Regions from separate parts of the Variovorax sp. LjRoot84 genome, predicted to be linked through region 2. Evidence: predicted binding sites of a transcription regulator. Region 2 holds the regulator's gene; the other holds the start of a gene.
The links. Region 2 encodes sigma-54, which starts transcription at its own class of promoters, with help from an activator protein. Its sites were predicted from a motif close to TGGCANGNAANCTGCTTT; they were not measured.

Region 1 (7,753 bases), on a different contig from region 2:
GATCAAGGTAGGGCACCTTGGCGCCGGGTGGAGGAGCTCGGAGCTGAAGGCCGCTGGCGTGCGCCAAGTCGGTACTGCGCGGCTGCACGTGCAACGTGATCCGTTTTGCAGCAGTTGCTCCTCTACGGCACAGCCGCCCGCTGGAGCAACGACGACGCACCGCGCGAGCCCGGCGGAAAAACTCCATGCCTGACAACGGCTTGCGTCGTCCGCGATGAGGCCGCCGCGGCGTGGCCCGCGCTTTGCACTGAGTCGCTCCGCGGGCCGCGTCGCGTCCCGCCATCCGCTTTTTTTCAACCACCCGACTGGAGACGACTCATGGACATGGCAGAAATGACCCACCTCGACATTGCGAACCCGTACAAGAAGCAATACGGCAACTACATCGGCGGCGAGTGGGTTGCACCGATCGACGGCCAGTACTTCGACAACCTGACACCGATCACCGGCCAGGCCTTCACCAGCATCCCGCGCTCGAACGCGAAGGACATCGAAGCCGCGCTCGATGCTGCGCACAAGGCGAAGGCGGCCTGGGGCTGCACGTCGCCCACCGAACGGGCCAACGTCCTGCTCAAGATCGCCGATCGAATGGAGCAGAACCTCAAGACGCTTGCTGTGGCCGAGACGATCGACAACGGCAAACCGCTGCGCGAGACGATGGCGGCCGACATGCCGCTGGCCATCGACCACTTCCGCTATTTCGCCAGCTGCATCCGCGCGCAGGAAGGCGGCATCAGCGAGATCGATCACGACACTTATGCCTACCACTTCCATGAGCCGCTGGGCGTGGTCGGGCAGATCATTCCGTGGAACTTCCCGATCCTCATGGCGGTGTGGAAGCTGGCCCCCGCACTGGCCGCAGGCAACTGCGTGGTGCTCAAGCCGGCCGAACAGACGCCCGCCTCGATCCTGGTGCTGATGGAGCTGATCGGCGACCTGCTGCCGCCCGGCGTGCTCAACGTGGTCAACGGCTTCGGGCTGGAGGCGGGCAAGCCGCTGGCGTCGAGCAAGCGCATCGCGAAGATCGCCTTCACGGGCGAAACCACCACCGGCCGGCTGATCATGCAGTACGCGAGCCAGAACATCATCCCCGTAACCCTGGAGCTAGGGGGCAAGTCGCCCAACATCTTCTTCGAGGACGTCATGGCGGCGGACGACGCCTTCTTCGACAAGGCGCTCGAGGGCTTCGCGATGTTCGCGCTGAACCAGGGCGAGGTCTGCACCTGCCCGAGCCGGGCGCTGGTGCAGGAGTCGATCTACGAGCGCTTCATCGAGCGCGCGATCAAGCGGGTCGAGGCCATCAAGCAGGGCCATCCGCTGGACCCGTCCACCATGATCGGCGCGCAGGCCTCGCAGGAGCAGATGGAGAAGATCCTGTCGTACATCGATCTGGGCAAGCAGGAAGGCGCGCAATGCTTGATCGGTGGCGAACGCAATACGCAGGTCGGTGAACTCGGCGCTGGCTACTACGTCAAGCCCACGGTCTTCAAGGGCCACAACAAGATGCGCATCTTCCAGGAAGAAATCTTCGGCCCGGTGCTGTCGGTGACGACCTTCAAGACCGAAGAAGAGGCGCTGGAGATCGCCAACGACACGCTCTACGGACTGGGCGCCGGCGTGTGGACCCGCGATGGCGCGCGTGCCTTCCGCATGGGCCGCGGCATCCAGGCGGGACGCGTGTGGACCAATTGCTACCACGCCTATCCGGCCCATGCGGCCTTCGGCGGCTACAAGCAGTCGGGCATCGGCCGCGAGAACCACAAGATGATGCTGGACCACTATCAGCAGACCAAGAACCTGCTGGTGAGCTACAGCCAGAACAAGCTGGGATTCTTCTGAAGATGCCCGAAGACGGCGTCAGCCGCGTGTCCGCCACGCCGGCCGCGCAGGCGCTCATCGAGCGCCTGCGCGCCGTGCACGGCCCGCTGATGTTCCACCAGTCCGGCGGCTGCTGCGACGGCAGCGCACCGATGTGCTTCGCCGCCGGCGAGTTCGTCACCGGCGATTCGGACGTCTGCCTGGGCGAGATCGCGGGCACGCCGTTCTACATGAGCCGGGCCCAGTTCGCGTATTGGGAGCATACGCATCTCATCATCGATGCGGTGGCGGGCAACGGCGGCATGTTCTCGCTCGAGCGGCCGACCGGCCTGCGCTTTCTCACACGCTCGCGCCTGTACGACGACGCGGAGTGGAAGGTGCTCGAAGCGCGCGGAAGGCTCTAGCGCCGCGGCGCAGCTCACGCGAACCCGGCAGCAGGCTGCCGGTTCCGCGCGTCATGCGGCTTGCCACGCGAGGTTGCCGTGCTCGAAGATCTGACGCAGCCGGCCGCCGGCCGCGATTTCGTTCACCGCGCGCTGCAGCGCCTGCGCCAGCTCGGTGGCGTCACGCTTGACGGCCATGCCGACGGCCCATCCGTCGCGCGGCGCCCGCGGCGAAGGCATCGGCGCGATGGCGAAGCGCGGGTCGCCGCGCAGCACCGACTCCATCTCCGAGGCCAGTCCTGCGGCCACCGCCACCTCGCCGCGCAACAGCGCGCGCGCCGTCTCGGCGCCGTCCTTCCATTGCGTGATCAACTGGCTCCGATAGGCGCCGCCATCGGCGCCGATCAGCAACCAGCCGGCGAGCGACTGGCCAGGCACCGCCACCTTGTCGGCGCCCAACTGGGACAGCGTCTCGAGCCGCGGCACGCGCTCGAGCTGGCGTGCCATCACGACCTGATCGCGGTAGTACGGCGCGAAGATGCTGACCTGCGGGTTGCCTTCCATCAGCGGCCGGTCGACCGGCACGTGCAGCAACACGTCGGCCGGGCCGTAGCCGAGGTAGTGGCCGCGCCACACCATGTTGCGCAAGTCGTCGTTCATGTTCTCGTCGGCATGGAACGGCAGCAGCGAGAGCTTGACGCCCAGCGATTCGGCCAGGGCGCGCGCCAGCTCCACGTCGATGCCCTGGCCGCCGACGTGGAACGGCGGCATGTCGTGGTAGAGGCCGACCGTCAGCGCGCCGCGCTCGCGCACGCGCTCCAGTGGCGTCGCCCGCAGGTGCAGCGGCGCACATGCCAGGGCTGCGGCGCCGGACACGCCCAGCAAGCGCAGGCAATCGCGACGGCTCGGTGTCTTGGGTGTCATGGTCCCTCCCCGCCTAGAACGGCTTGTCACGACGCGTTTCGAGATAGGCCTTGATCGCCCAGATGGCTTCCTGGTTCATGACCCCTTCGAACGGCGGCATGTACACCGCGCCGTTGCGCGTGCGCCCCTGGCGAACTGTCGTGAGATAGAACTCGTCGATCTCCTTCACGCAGGCGGCCTTCTTGGCGCTGTCCTTGAGCGCTGCGCATTCGTTGTCGATCTTGCGCAGGTCGGGCGCGATGCCGCCGGAGATCGCTTCCAGCCCATGGCAGCGGGCGCAGTTCTGGTTGTAGGCCGACGTGCCGATCTTGACGGCTGCGTCGTTGGCCCGGAACGGGTTCTCGGGACGCCACTCCTGGCCGAGCTTCGGCAGCGCCGACGTGTCGACCGCCTGCGGCGTCACGTCGCCGTGCGCCCATACGGCGGGGCTTGCGGCGCAGGCGGCGATGGCCAGCAGCCAGGCGCCGTGGCGCAAGGCCATGCGCCCGCGCCGGTGGCTGGGCGGGGTGGGTGCGGCCGGCAGATTTCCGTTTCGCTTCATGTCAGGTCTCCGTCATGGTCGTGTTGAAAGATGAGCTCGGTCTGCAAACGCCGTGCCACCCGCCGGTGTTGCAGGCGGGAACACAAATTGCCTGTGATCGATCGCCCAGTTGCTCCAGATCAAGCCGCACGTGCGGCACTGCGGCATCCTTGCCACTTTGGCCGGCCTGCTTTGCAACAGACCCGGAGAGCTGTGCCAAAACGCAGCAGTGCCACGCAGCTGGTGTCAACGGCCCGGCGCGCGGTTATTCGACGGAGACATCCTGCCTCGGCAGGCGCAGAGGAGACACAAAGATGTCCGCAACCCATCGCGCCTTGGTCACGAACGCCAAGACCTGGACGACGCCGTCGGCATTGCCTTTCGTGCGGCAGGCCGGGCGCACGGAACTGATCGAGCAGTCGCATCAGCGCTGCGCCGCGCTAGGGTTGACCCGCATCGAGCGCCCCGACTTCGAACCCCTGATGCGCAGCGACCTCAGCGTGGCGCGGGAGCGCAACCAGCGCCTGTTCACGCACGCGGCGCCGGTGATGGAGATGCTGTTCGAGCAGATCGTCAACACCGAGAGCATGATCGTGCTGGCCGATGCCCAGGGAACAATCCTGCACTCGGTCGGGGACGACAAGTTTCTCGAACGCGCCGGCAAAGTGGCACTGTCGCCGGGCGTCAGCTGGGCCGAGCATTCGAAAGGCACCAACGCCATCGGCACGGCGCTGTTCGAGGAGTCGCCCACGGTCGTTCACGGCGGCGAGCACTTCATCCATGCGAACAGCTTCCTCACCTGTTCGGCGGCCCCGATCTTCGATCCGCGCGGCAATATGCTCGGCGTGCTCGACGTCACCGGCGACCAGCGTTCGTATCACCAGCACACCATGGGGCTGGTGCGCATGTCGGCGCGCATGATCGAGAACCAGTGGTTGTCGGACGACTTCGGCAACCGGCTTCGGCTGCACCTGCACAGCCGCGTCGAATTCATCGGCACCTTGCTCGAAGGCATCATCGTCGTCGGCGCCGATGGCAAGATCCTCGGCGCCAATCGCAGCGCGCTGGACCAGCTCGACATGAGCAGCGCGGCGCTGCGAATGCAGAGCCTGACCAGCCTGTTCGGCACCACCGTCCCGGCCATGTTCGACCATCTCCGGGCACCGCTGTCGACGCCGATGTGCCTGAGCCTTTCGAATGGGCGGCAGTTCTATGTCAAGGCCCGCTTCAACGGCACGCCGCGCTCGATGATGGCCGGCCTGGGCGGCGACGAACCGGCATCGCAGGCCGTCACGGCCCGCGAAGCCGTGCCGGTCGACGCGAACCCGCCGCGCCATCCGGCCGACGCCGCGGCCGCGCCACCGAGCGCTTTCTCGGGCCTGCACTACCTGAAGACCGGCGATATGCGGATCGAGGCGATGGTGCAGAAGGTGCAGCGCGTCCTGAACCGCGACATCCCGCTCCTGATCCTCGGGGAAACCGGCACCGGCAAGGAGTTGCTCGCGCGCGCGGTGCACCAGGACTCGAACCGTTCCAGGCAGGCCTTCGTGGCCGTGAACTGCGCCTCCATCCCCGAGTCCCTGATCGAGGCCGAGCTGTTCGGCTATGAAGACGGCGCGTTCACCGGCGCGCGCCGCAAGGGCGCATGCGGGCGCATCGTGCAAGCCAACGGCGGCACACTGTTCCTCGACGAGATCGGCGACATGCCGCTCGCCCTGCAGGCGCGGCTGCTGCGCGTTCTCCAGGAGCGCTGCGTGATGCCGCTGGGCAGCCAGAAGTCGATTCCGGTGGACATCGCCGTGATCGGGGCGACCCACCGCAACTTGCGCGAGATGATCGAGGCCGGCACGTTCCGCGAAGACCTGTACTACCGCTTGAACGGGCTGGTCGTGCGCCTGCCGGCGCTGCGCGAGCGCAGCGATCTCGGCGTCGTGGCACGCCGCATCCTGCTGACCGAGTGCCCGCATGGCACGCCGGAGATCAGCCCGCACGTGTCGGCGCTGTTCAGCCGCTACGCATGGCCCGGCAACATCCGCCAGCTCGCGAACGTGCTGCGCACGGCCGCCGTGATGGCGGCCGGCGCGCCGCAGATCACCGAGCATCATCTGTCGGACGACTTCCTCGAGGACGTGCAGCGGGTTCGCTCGTCCATTCCCGCAGCCGCCCCGGCCATCACAACCCCGGCGGCGAGCATGCCGCTTGACGTGCCCGCGCCGGCGTCCGTGGACCGACCCGCCGAGCCGACCGTCGTCGCCCCGCCGGCCGAGACCGCCTACGACGGCACGTCGTCACTCACGCTCGGAGAAGCCGAGATCGAGATGATTCGCGCGGCCCTTGCGGCGGCGAACGGCAACATCTCCATTGCGTCGAAGCGACTGGGCATCAGCCGCAACACCATCTATCGCAAGCTGCGCTGGGGCAAGGGCGGATGAACACCCGGGCACGGGAAATCCCTGTGCCATCGCTGCGCGCCACTGTCCCCGGATGGAGCAGTCGCAACACAGCATTCCCCTTGCTTGCCCTTCGATGTCGCGCAGAGCCGGCCGCGCACGCCTGCGCCTAGGGGCAAGCACCAGTTTTTTGGGCCGGCGTGCCACAGGCATGCGTCTTGCGGAACGGCGTGTGTCCTCACGGCAATCCTGCCCGGACTTTGGATGGCAACCCCAAGGAGACTCTCATGCAATGGTCGCAACCCGCATTCGAAGACATGCGCTTCGGTTTCGAAATCACGATGTACATCTCGAACCGCTGACCCGCTCGACTCAGGCGGCGGCGCCTCGCATGCGATGCGCCGCCGCCGGTCACACCAGACACCTTCCCATGAAAATTCTCGTGCTCGGCTCGGGCGCCGGCGGCGGCTTCCCGCAATGGAACTGCAACTGCCGCTTGTGCGCCGGCCAGCGGCAAGGCGAGCTGAGCGCGCGTGCGCGAACGCAGAGCTCCATCGCCGTGTCGGCCGACGGCGACTCGTGGGTCCTGCTCAACGCGTCGCCCGACATCGGCCAGCAGATTCGCAGCCATCCGCAGCTCCACCCGCGGCAGGGGTTGCGCGACACGCCGATCAAGGCGGTGGTGCTGATGGACGCCCAGATCGACCACGTCACCGGTCTGCTGGGTCTGCGCGAAGGCCCTTGCATCGACCTCTATGCCACGCCCTGCGTGTTCGAAGACCTCACCACCGGCCTGCCGCTGTTGAACGTGCTCCAGCACTATTGCGGCACGCGCTGGCACATGCTGCCGGTGGCGGGCGACCGGGTGAGCGCCGAGTTCGAGATTGAGGGCTTCGCCTCGCTGCGCTTCACTGCGCTGGCCATCCCGGGCAAGGCGCCGCCGTATTCGCCGCACCGTCGCGAGCAGATGGTCGGCGACAACATCGCACTGCTGATCGAAGACCGGCGCGATGGCAGGCGCCTGTTCTACTCGCCGGGCCTCGCCGAGGTGGGCAACCAGGAGCTGCGCTGGATGAGCGACGCCGACTGCCTGTTGGTCGACGGCACCTTCTGGGAAGAAGACGAAATGCAGCGTGCCGGCCTGAGCGGCAAGACAGCCACCGAGATGGGTCACCTGCCGCAGAGCGCCAGCGCCGTGCGCACCGGCATGGTCGACGTGATGCGGGCCACGACCGCACGACGCAAGGTGCTCATCCACATCAACAACAGCAACCCGATCCTCGACGAAGGCAGCCCGCAGCGCCGCGTGCTGGAGGCGCACGGCATCGAGGTGTCCTACGACGGAATGGAGATCACGCTGTGAATACCGAACTGTTTCAGAGCGCCCCGCCGGCCGCCGATCAGGGCGACGCACGGGAGCCGTGGAGCGCTTCGGCCTTCGAGGCCAGGCTTCGCGACTGCGAGAAGGACTATCACATCCACCACCCGTTCAACAAGCGCCTGAACCGTGGCGAACTGCGGCCGTTCCAGGTTCGGGGATGGGTGGCGAATCGCTTCTACTATCAGGTCAACATTCCGCAGAAGGATGCGGCGGTGCTGGCCAACTGCGCCGACCGTGCGGAGCGCCGGCGCTGGATCGAACGCATCCTCGACCACGATGGCCGCGGCGACTTCGGCGGCGGCAATGCGGGCGGCATCGAGGCCTGGAGCCGTCTCGG
Region 2 (7,753 bases):
GCCGACCGCGACGGCCTGCTCGATCGCATGTGGCCTTTTTCGCACCAGGGACACCCAAGATGACAAGACTTCCCATCGCCTGGCGGGCACTCTGGGCCGCCGCTGCGGCGCTCGCGATCGCGGGGCCGGCGAGCGCCGCAGAACCGATGGCGAAGCTGGTCCCCGGCTACGGCCAGATCGTCTTCGTCACCAAGCAGATGGGCGTGCCGGTCGAAGGCGCGTTCAAGAAGTTCGACGCCCAGATCGCCTTCGACCCGCAGAAGCCCGAGGGCGGCACGGTCTCCATGCAGATCGACATGGGCAGCGCCACCCTCGGCGTGCCGCAAAGCGACGCCGAACTGCCCAAGGCGCCGTGGTTCGACACCGCGCGATTTCCGAAGGCCAGCTTCCAGTCGAGCGCCATCAAGAGCCTCGGCAGCGGGCACTTCGAGGTCGCGGGCAAGCTGACGATCAAGGGCACCACGCAGTACGTCATGGTGCCGGTGACCATCACGCAAGCCTCGGGGCAGTCGGTGGCGACTGGAAGCTTTACGATCCAGCGCCTCGCCTTCAAGATCGGCGAGGGCGAATGGACCGACACCTCGATGGTCGGCGACGACGTGCAGGTGCGTTTCAAGCTCGTGCTCACCGGCCTGCGTCCGATTTGACCTGACCTTCGTTCATACTTTGCATCGCCCCATTCGAAAGCTCGTCATGATGAAGTCCATTGCCGTCGCTGCGCTCGCGGCCGCAGCGACCCTCGCCGCCGCACAGCAGGCACCGGAAATGGCCGCCTTGCCGGCAGGAGGTCCGGTCAAGGGCGCCAGCTACGTGGTCGACCCAACCCACACTTTCGTGATGTACGAGATGGGCCACTACGGCACCACCACCAACCGCGGCCGCTTCAGCACCAAGGACGGCACGGTCAAGATCGATACCACGGGCAAGAACGGCAAGATCGACATCACGATGGACATCGGCTCCATCAACACCGGCGTCGACCTGCTCAACCGCCACGTGCTGAGCAAGGACTTCTTCAACGTCGCGGAATTTCCGACCGGCCGCTTCGTGGCCGACAAGATCGATTTCAACGGCGACAAGGTCGCTGAAGTCGACGGCACGCTCACGCTGATGGGCCAGACGCGGCCCATCAAGCTCAAGGCCAGCCGGTTCGGCTGCTACCTCAGCCCGCTGATCAAGCGCCAGGTCTGCGGCGGCGACTTCGAGACCATCGTGGAGCGCAGCGAGTGGGGCATCACCTGGGGCATCAACTTCGGCTTCGAGAACAAGGTGCGGCTCCTGGTGCAGGTCGAGGCGGTCAACATCACGGACCGGCCGAGCTAGGGCGCGATCGCTTCTTCGCTGCCGGTCCGAGGGCGAGCTCGAACTGTTCGAGCGCTTGAGGATGTCCACTCAAGGCCCTGCGCAAAGCAGGCAGGCGGGTTCTCGCCACTTCCTTGAGTGCGGCTGGCGCATCCCGAAACGAATCGGACAGAAGCTCGTCTTGCTGCTCGGCCAGGACGGCTCCCAGGGTCGCTGCCTGCAGCAGGTCCTTTTCGGCTTTCTCGGGCTTGGCCTTGCGCTCGGCGCTCGCGTAGAGCTTGTGCCAGACGAAGCGCTCCGGCTGCGGCAACGTCAAAGGGATGCAATGGCCGCCGGCAAGCGATGCGGCGCGACTTGGCTCCGCGAGCAGATAGTCATAGTGGGGCACGGTCTCGGCATGCCATTTCAGCTGCGGCAGGGGAACGGTCTTTCCAAGCTCCTCGCCATGCGTCAGAACGTCGACTCGCAATCCATCCCTGCCCTTGAGCTTCACGGAAGTCGAGGGCGCCTGGCTTGGCATCCCGGGAACAGGATGAAAACCAAGCCTGGTGGCTTCCATCGCTTCAAGAAAGGACGCCGGCGCTGCAAGCCTCAGCTTTTGCCGGGCGGCAATGTCGACGTCCTGCGTGCGGGCCGATACCGCCATCGCTCCGAGTTCGTTCAACCAGGCCATGAAGCCCAAGGTTCCGACCAGTGCGAGGCACGCGCCCAGGATGCCCGCGTTGTGAAGCTCGACCAGCACGCTCGCCACGCCTTTGTCCGCCACCTGGAAATCGAGCTTCCTGAGATTTCTCACCTGGGCGCTTGTCCATTGGGCGAACTCGATCTCGCGGGACACTTCGTCGAGTGCCGCGGTGTCCCCGTCTTTGCAGACGATCTGCTCGGCCTTCTTGCCAGGCGCCGGATAGAAGACCCGATACCAGTAGGCATAGCCTGTCCCCCGGCGCAACTGAAGGCTCCCGGGCGTTCCTTGAAGAAGGCGGCCCGCAGACGCAGTGCGTTCCTTGAGCTCGGCGTACTGCGTGCGGAAAGCCAGCTCATGCATGCGGTACAGGGCGTGCTGGACAGGCATGGATTCCTTACCCCACAAAAATGCATTTTATGTGGTAAGTCCCGCTCCTGCGCTGTACGTCCGCGCTGCAACATTCAGCAACAAGCTTCACAGAGCAGGCGGGTCCTGCTTTACGCGGGCCGGGTGCAATGACCCCAACGGCACTTCATGCCTTCAGGAGTTTCTTCATGAACATCGCGCACACCCGTTTCTTCAAGTGGATCGCCGCCGGCGCCTTCTCCGCCGCGGCCGTGCTGGGCGCCACGTCCGCCAGCGCCAGGGACCTGGCCGTGTCGGTGGGCATCCATGTGCCAGGGGTCGCCGTCGGCATTGCCAGCCCGGTCCACTATGCCCCGGCGCCGGTCTACTACGACCCGCCGCCGCGGCACTACCGTCCGGCTCCCGTGTATGACTACCAGCGCCCGCCGCCGCGGCACTTCTACCGCCATGAATACCGCGACGAGTACCGGCACGGTCATCGCCATCACTACCGCCATGACCGCCATGACCGCCATGACCGCCATGACCGCCATGACCACCATGACCGTCATGACCGCTATCGCTACTGATGAGGTCTAGATCTAGAGCAGGCTCTCCGGCGCCAGCGGCGCCAGCAGTTCCAGCATCAGGTGGTCCCAGAAGCCCGCATCGGGCTCGCTGGTGAGCACCTGTTCGACGCCGGCCTCCTCGCTCACCCATTCCATTTTCTCGGTGCCGGGCGCGAAGCGCACCTTGTAGGCGCCCTGCTGCTTGAGCACCTCGACCAGCTTCAGCACCTGCTGCGCCATCTCGCGGCTGAAGATGAAGAGGCCGATCTCGGTGTTGTGCACTTCCGAGCGCGGGTCGAAATTCATCGAGCCGACGAAGAGCGTGCGCCCGTCGATCACGGCCGACTTGGCGTGCAGGCGTCCGATCTGCGTGCCGAACAGGCCCAGGCGCACGCTGCGCCGCGTGCGCACCGAACTCAGCTCGTGGATCTCGGCGCCGAGCCGCAGCATGTCGGCCCGGTAGCGGCGGTAGCCGGTGTGGACCACGGGCTCGTCGGTGGCGGCCAGCGAGTTGGTGACCACGCTGATCTTCATGCCACGCCGGCGGATCTCGCGCAGCACCTCCAGCCCCTCCTTGCCGGGGATCAGGTAGGGCGACACCAGCGTCACGTCGGAACGCCCGCGCCGCATCTGCTCGACCACGTTGTAGCGCACGCTGTCGACGTCGAGCAGCGGCACGCCGCCGTAAGTGACCTGTTTGCCGATCACGCGCTCGGGCGAATCGGCATACGCCTCGGCGGTGGTCCAGATGAGGTCGAGCTTGCCGGCGTTGAGGTTCTCGACGATCGGGCTGTAGCCCAGCAGGTCGTTGGGCGCCGGCGGACGCGGTGCCGGGGTGGTGGCCGGTGCAGTCAGCTCCTCGAAGCGCCGCTGCCGTGCCTCCCGCGCGAGCGTGGGCGCGACCACGGTTTCGATCGGCCGCACGTGCTCGCTGTTCCAGTACAGGTCGAACAGGCTGGAAAGGCGCGGGATCAGAGCGCCGGCGACGAAGGTGTCGAGGTCGATGAAGTTCGCGCCGGCCGTCTGCGTGAAGTACGGGTTGCCGATGTTGCGCCCGCCGGCTACCGCCATCGCGCCGTCGGCGATGAAGAGCTTGTTGTGCATGCGCCGGTTGACGCGGCTGAAGTCGAAGAGCGAGGCCGAGAAGCGCCTGAGCATGCTGCCGCGCCCGGCCGGAAACGGGTTGAAGAGCCGCAGCTCGAGGTTGGGCGTGGCGGCCAGCGCGAGCAGCAGCTCGTCCTCGCCCGCGGTGTAGAGATCGTCCATCAGGAGCCGCACGCGCACGCCGCGCTGGGCCGCGTCGCGCAGCGTGCGCAGCAGGTAGCGGCCGGTCTCGTCGTTGTCGATCTGGTAGTACTGGACGTCGAGCGTGCGCTCGGCGCGGCGCGCGAGCTCGAGCCGCGTGTTGAGCGCGAAGTCGCCGCTGGGCATGAGCCGGAAGCCGCTCAAGTCCGCATCCGGCTGCGAGGCCTTGGCGATGCGGCCCAGCACGGTTCCGGTGGACAAGGGCATCGCCTTGGACGGCGTGCGCTCGAATTCGGCCGGCAGCATCGCGCAGCCGCTGGAAAGAAGAAGCACCGCCATCAAGGCCAGGCCGAGGCGAATCCAGCTTGGGAGCGGACTCGGACGGCGACTCATCGCTAGAGTGCCTTGCGCAGATTCGCAGGCGCGATGCGCAGTGCCTCGCGGTACTTGGCCACCGTGCGGCGCGCGCACTCGATGCCCTGCTCCTTGAGCATCTCGGACACCTGGCTGTCGGACAGCGGCTTCCTCACGTCCTCGGCGCTCACGAACTGCTTGATCAGCGCGCGCACCGCGGTGCTGGAGGCGTTGCCGCCGGTTTCGGTGCCGAGCGCCGAGCCGAAGAAGTACTTGAGCTCGACGGTGCCGTAGGGCGTGGCCATGTATTTGGCGGTGGTCACGCGGCTGATGGTGGATTCGTGCAGGCCCAGCTCGTCGGCGATCTCGCGCAGCACCAGCGGCCGCATCGCGAGCTCGCCGTGCACGAAGTAGCTCTTCTGCCGCTCGACGATCGCGTTGGAGACCCTGAGGATGGTGTCGAAGCGTTGCTGGATGTTCTTGATGAACCAGCGCGCTTCCTGCAGCCGCTGCGACAGCGCCTGGCTGCCCTCGCCCTTGTGCTGCTTGAGCGCGCCGGCATAGATGTCGTGCACGCGCAGCCGCGGCATGACCTCGGGATTGAGCATGACGCGGAACCTCGCGTTGGTGCCGTGGCCGATGCGCGTGACGATCACGTCGGGCACGACGATGTTGCGCTCGACGTCGACGAAGCGGCGCCCCGGCTTGGGCTCGAGCCTGGCGATCAGCTGCAGTGCGGCGCGCACCTCGTCCTCGTTGCTGCGCGTGAGCGTGGCCAGGCGCTTGAAGTCGCGCCGCGCGAGCAGCTCCATCGGCTGCTTGCAGATCGCGATGGCGGTCTTGCGCACCTGGGCCTCCTCCTCGCTCTCCTTGGCGCTCGCCAGCTGGCGCAGCTGGATGGTCAGGCATTCGCCGAGGCTGCGGGCGCCGACGCCGGCCGGCTCCAAACTCTGCAGCAGGCCCAGCGCGACCTGGAAGTGATGCACCAGTTCGTCGAACTGGTCGTTGTCGTCGCCCGCGAGGCCCGAGGCCAGCGCCGGCAGCGAATCCTCGAGGTAGCCGTCGTCGTTGAGCGATTCGATCAGGAAGCGCAGCGCGGCGCAGTCGTTCTCGTTCAGGCGCAGCGACAGCGCCTGCCGGTGCAGGAAGGACTGCAGCGATTCCTGGCTGCGCGCGAGCTCGGTCGCATCGGTGCGCTCGTCGTCGCCGAGGTTGTTGGCGCGCGCGGGCGCATCGCCGCCCCATTCGCTGTCGTCGGGCGCGAGGTCGACCGTACCGTCGCCCTCCCAGTCGGGTTCGCTGTCGACGGGCGCAGCCGCTTCGGCATCGCCGTTGGCGGCGACCGCCACCTCGGCCGGCGCCGCGGCCGAGCCGGGGACGAAGTCAGCCTCGCCCTCGGCCTGGCGGTCTTCGTCGCGCACCGGCGCATCGGCCGCCTCGAGACCGAACTCCTCGCGCGGCGCCTCTTCGGCCGTGCGTTCGAGGAACGGGTTCTCGTCGAGCATCTGCTCCACTTCCTGGCTCAACTCGAGCGTGGAGAGCTGCAGCAGCCGGATCGACTGCTGGAGCTGCGGCGTGAGCGCCAGGTGCTGGGAAACGCGAAGCGAGAGCCCTTGCTTCATCGAAGTACGGTCCCCTACATCCGGAAATGCTCGCCCAGGTACACGCGTCGTACCTCGGCGTTGTCGACGATCTCCGAAGGCGTGCCTTGTGCCAGCACATGCCCGTCGCTGATGATGAAGGCGTGATCGCAGATGCCCAGCGTCTCGCGCACGTTGTGGTCGGTGATGAGCACGCCGATGCCGCGTTCCTTCAGGAAACTGATGATTCGCTGGATCTCGATCACCGCGATCGGGTCGATGCCCGCGAAGGGCTCGTCCAGCAGGATGAAGCGCGGCTGCGTGGCCAGCGCCCGCGCGATCTCGACTCGGCGGCGCTCGCCGCCCGACAGCGCCAGCGCGGGCGAATCGCGCAGATGGTCGACGCGCAGGTCGTGCAGCAGTTCGCCGAGGCGTTCCTCGATGCGCTGCTTCGACAGCGGCACCGGCCGGCCCGCGTCGTCGAGTTCGCGCTGCAGCTCGAGCACGGCGCGCACGTTCTCCTCGACCGTGAGCTTGCGGAAGATCGACGCTTCCTGCGGCAGGTAGCTCAAGCCCATGCGGGCGCGGCGGTGGATCGGCATGTGCGCGATCGGTTCGCCGTCGATGCTGATCTCGCCCGCATCCGCCCGAACCAGCCCGACGATCATGTAGAAGGAGGTGGTCTTGCCCGCGCCGTTGGGCCCCAGCAGGCCGACCACCTCGCCCTTTTGCACGCCGAGCGAGACGTCCTTGACGACCTTGCGGCTGCCGTAGCTCTTCTGCAGGCCGCGCGCCTCGAGGCGGCTGCCCAGGACTTCGTTGCCGCCGCTCACTTGCGCTGCTCTCCGCCGAGCGTGGTGGTCGAGCGCAGGCCCGTTCCGGACGCCGGCGCGGAGGCGGCCGGCGCCGCCGGCCTGGCGGACCCGGCAGCGGGCGCCGAGGCGGCCGCCTTGGGCGTGAGGATGGCCTTGACGCGGCCGCCGGGCTGGGTCGCCACGCCCGCATTGGGCGGCAGCGGCGAGCCGTTGACGGTGAAGGTGTCGTTGCTCTGGTCGTAGACGATCAAGGGTCCGCTGCTTTCGTCGTTGGGTGTCGCGCCGACCAGGCGACGCATCACCGCACGGCGGATGAACTTCACGTTGTCGGCGCGGCTGTCGTACTCGATGACTTCCGACTCGCCCTCGATCCACTCGTCGGGGCCGGCGTCGCGCTTCTGCTTGAAATAGGCCAGCTTGCCGGGCGCGGCCGTGACGATGCCGTACTGGTAGCCCTCGGGATCCTGCCGCACGTCGATGCGGATGCCGCGGATGATGATGGTGCCCTTAGTCACCACCACGTTGCCGGTGAAGACGCTGGTCTGCTTGAGGTCGTCGTAGCGCATGGCGTCGGCCTCGATGTTCATCGGCTTGGTGCGGTCCGCCTTCTCGGCCTGCGCCGCCGACACGAGGCCGGCCACGCCCAAGGCGAATACGAAAGCGCGACAAAGGTGGCGAGAAACGGAGGAGGAATGTAACGATGTCATAAAAGGCACGAAACTTGCTGGGCGATTGTATGCGGCCTCATGGATCCGGTTTCCGCCGGCGGATGAAAAAGCCCGCCGAAGCGGGCTTCCTGCTGGTTGCCGCGACGAGCGGCGGGAGGCGCTTTTTTACGCGCTCTTGCGCGCTTCGCCG

Region 1: a site for sigma-54 is predicted at 3,804-3,821, ahead of pedF (cytochrome c-550 PedF). Genes of this name have one in related genera too.

What each region holds. Positions count from the first base shown of each region.
Region 1 covers NZ_CAXUTE020000002.1:1,000,953-1,008,705, forward strand. Annotated here, with positions in the region: gene adh (aldehyde dehydrogenase) at 319-1,839, shown strand; gene ACSQ9I_RS35465 (DUF779 domain-containing protein) at 1,842-2,222, shown strand; gene ACSQ9I_RS35470 (ABC transporter substrate-binding protein) at 2,274-3,125, opposite strand; gene pedF (cytochrome c-550 PedF) at 3,139-3,606, opposite strand; gene ACSQ9I_RS35480 (sigma-54-dependent Fis family transcriptional regulator) at 3,960-6,077, shown strand; gene pqqA (pyrroloquinoline quinone precursor peptide PqqA) at 6,323-6,397, shown strand; gene pqqB (pyrroloquinoline quinone biosynthesis protein PqqB) at 6,466-7,398, shown strand; gene pqqC (pyrroloquinoline-quinone synthase PqqC) at 7,395-7,753, shown strand, end outside.
Region 2 covers NZ_CAXUTE020000001.1:5,721,786-5,729,538, forward strand. Annotated here, with positions in the region: gene ACSQ9I_RS28220 (cytochrome b) at 1-63, shown strand, start outside; gene ACSQ9I_RS28225 (YceI family protein) at 60-647, shown strand; gene ACSQ9I_RS28230 (YceI family protein) at 697-1,323, shown strand; gene ACSQ9I_RS28235 (GSU2403 family nucleotidyltransferase fold protein) at 1,304-2,347, opposite strand; gene ACSQ9I_RS28240 (hypothetical protein) at 2,542-2,922, shown strand; gene ACSQ9I_RS28245 (phospholipase D family protein) at 2,935-4,539, opposite strand; gene ACSQ9I_RS28250 (RNA polymerase factor sigma-54) at 4,542-6,122, opposite strand; gene lptB (LPS export ABC transporter ATP-binding protein) at 6,137-6,913, opposite strand; gene lptA (lipopolysaccharide transport periplasmic protein LptA) at 6,910-7,602, opposite strand; gene ACSQ9I_RS28265 (thiol:disulfide interchange protein DsbA/DsbL) at 7,729-7,753, opposite strand, start outside.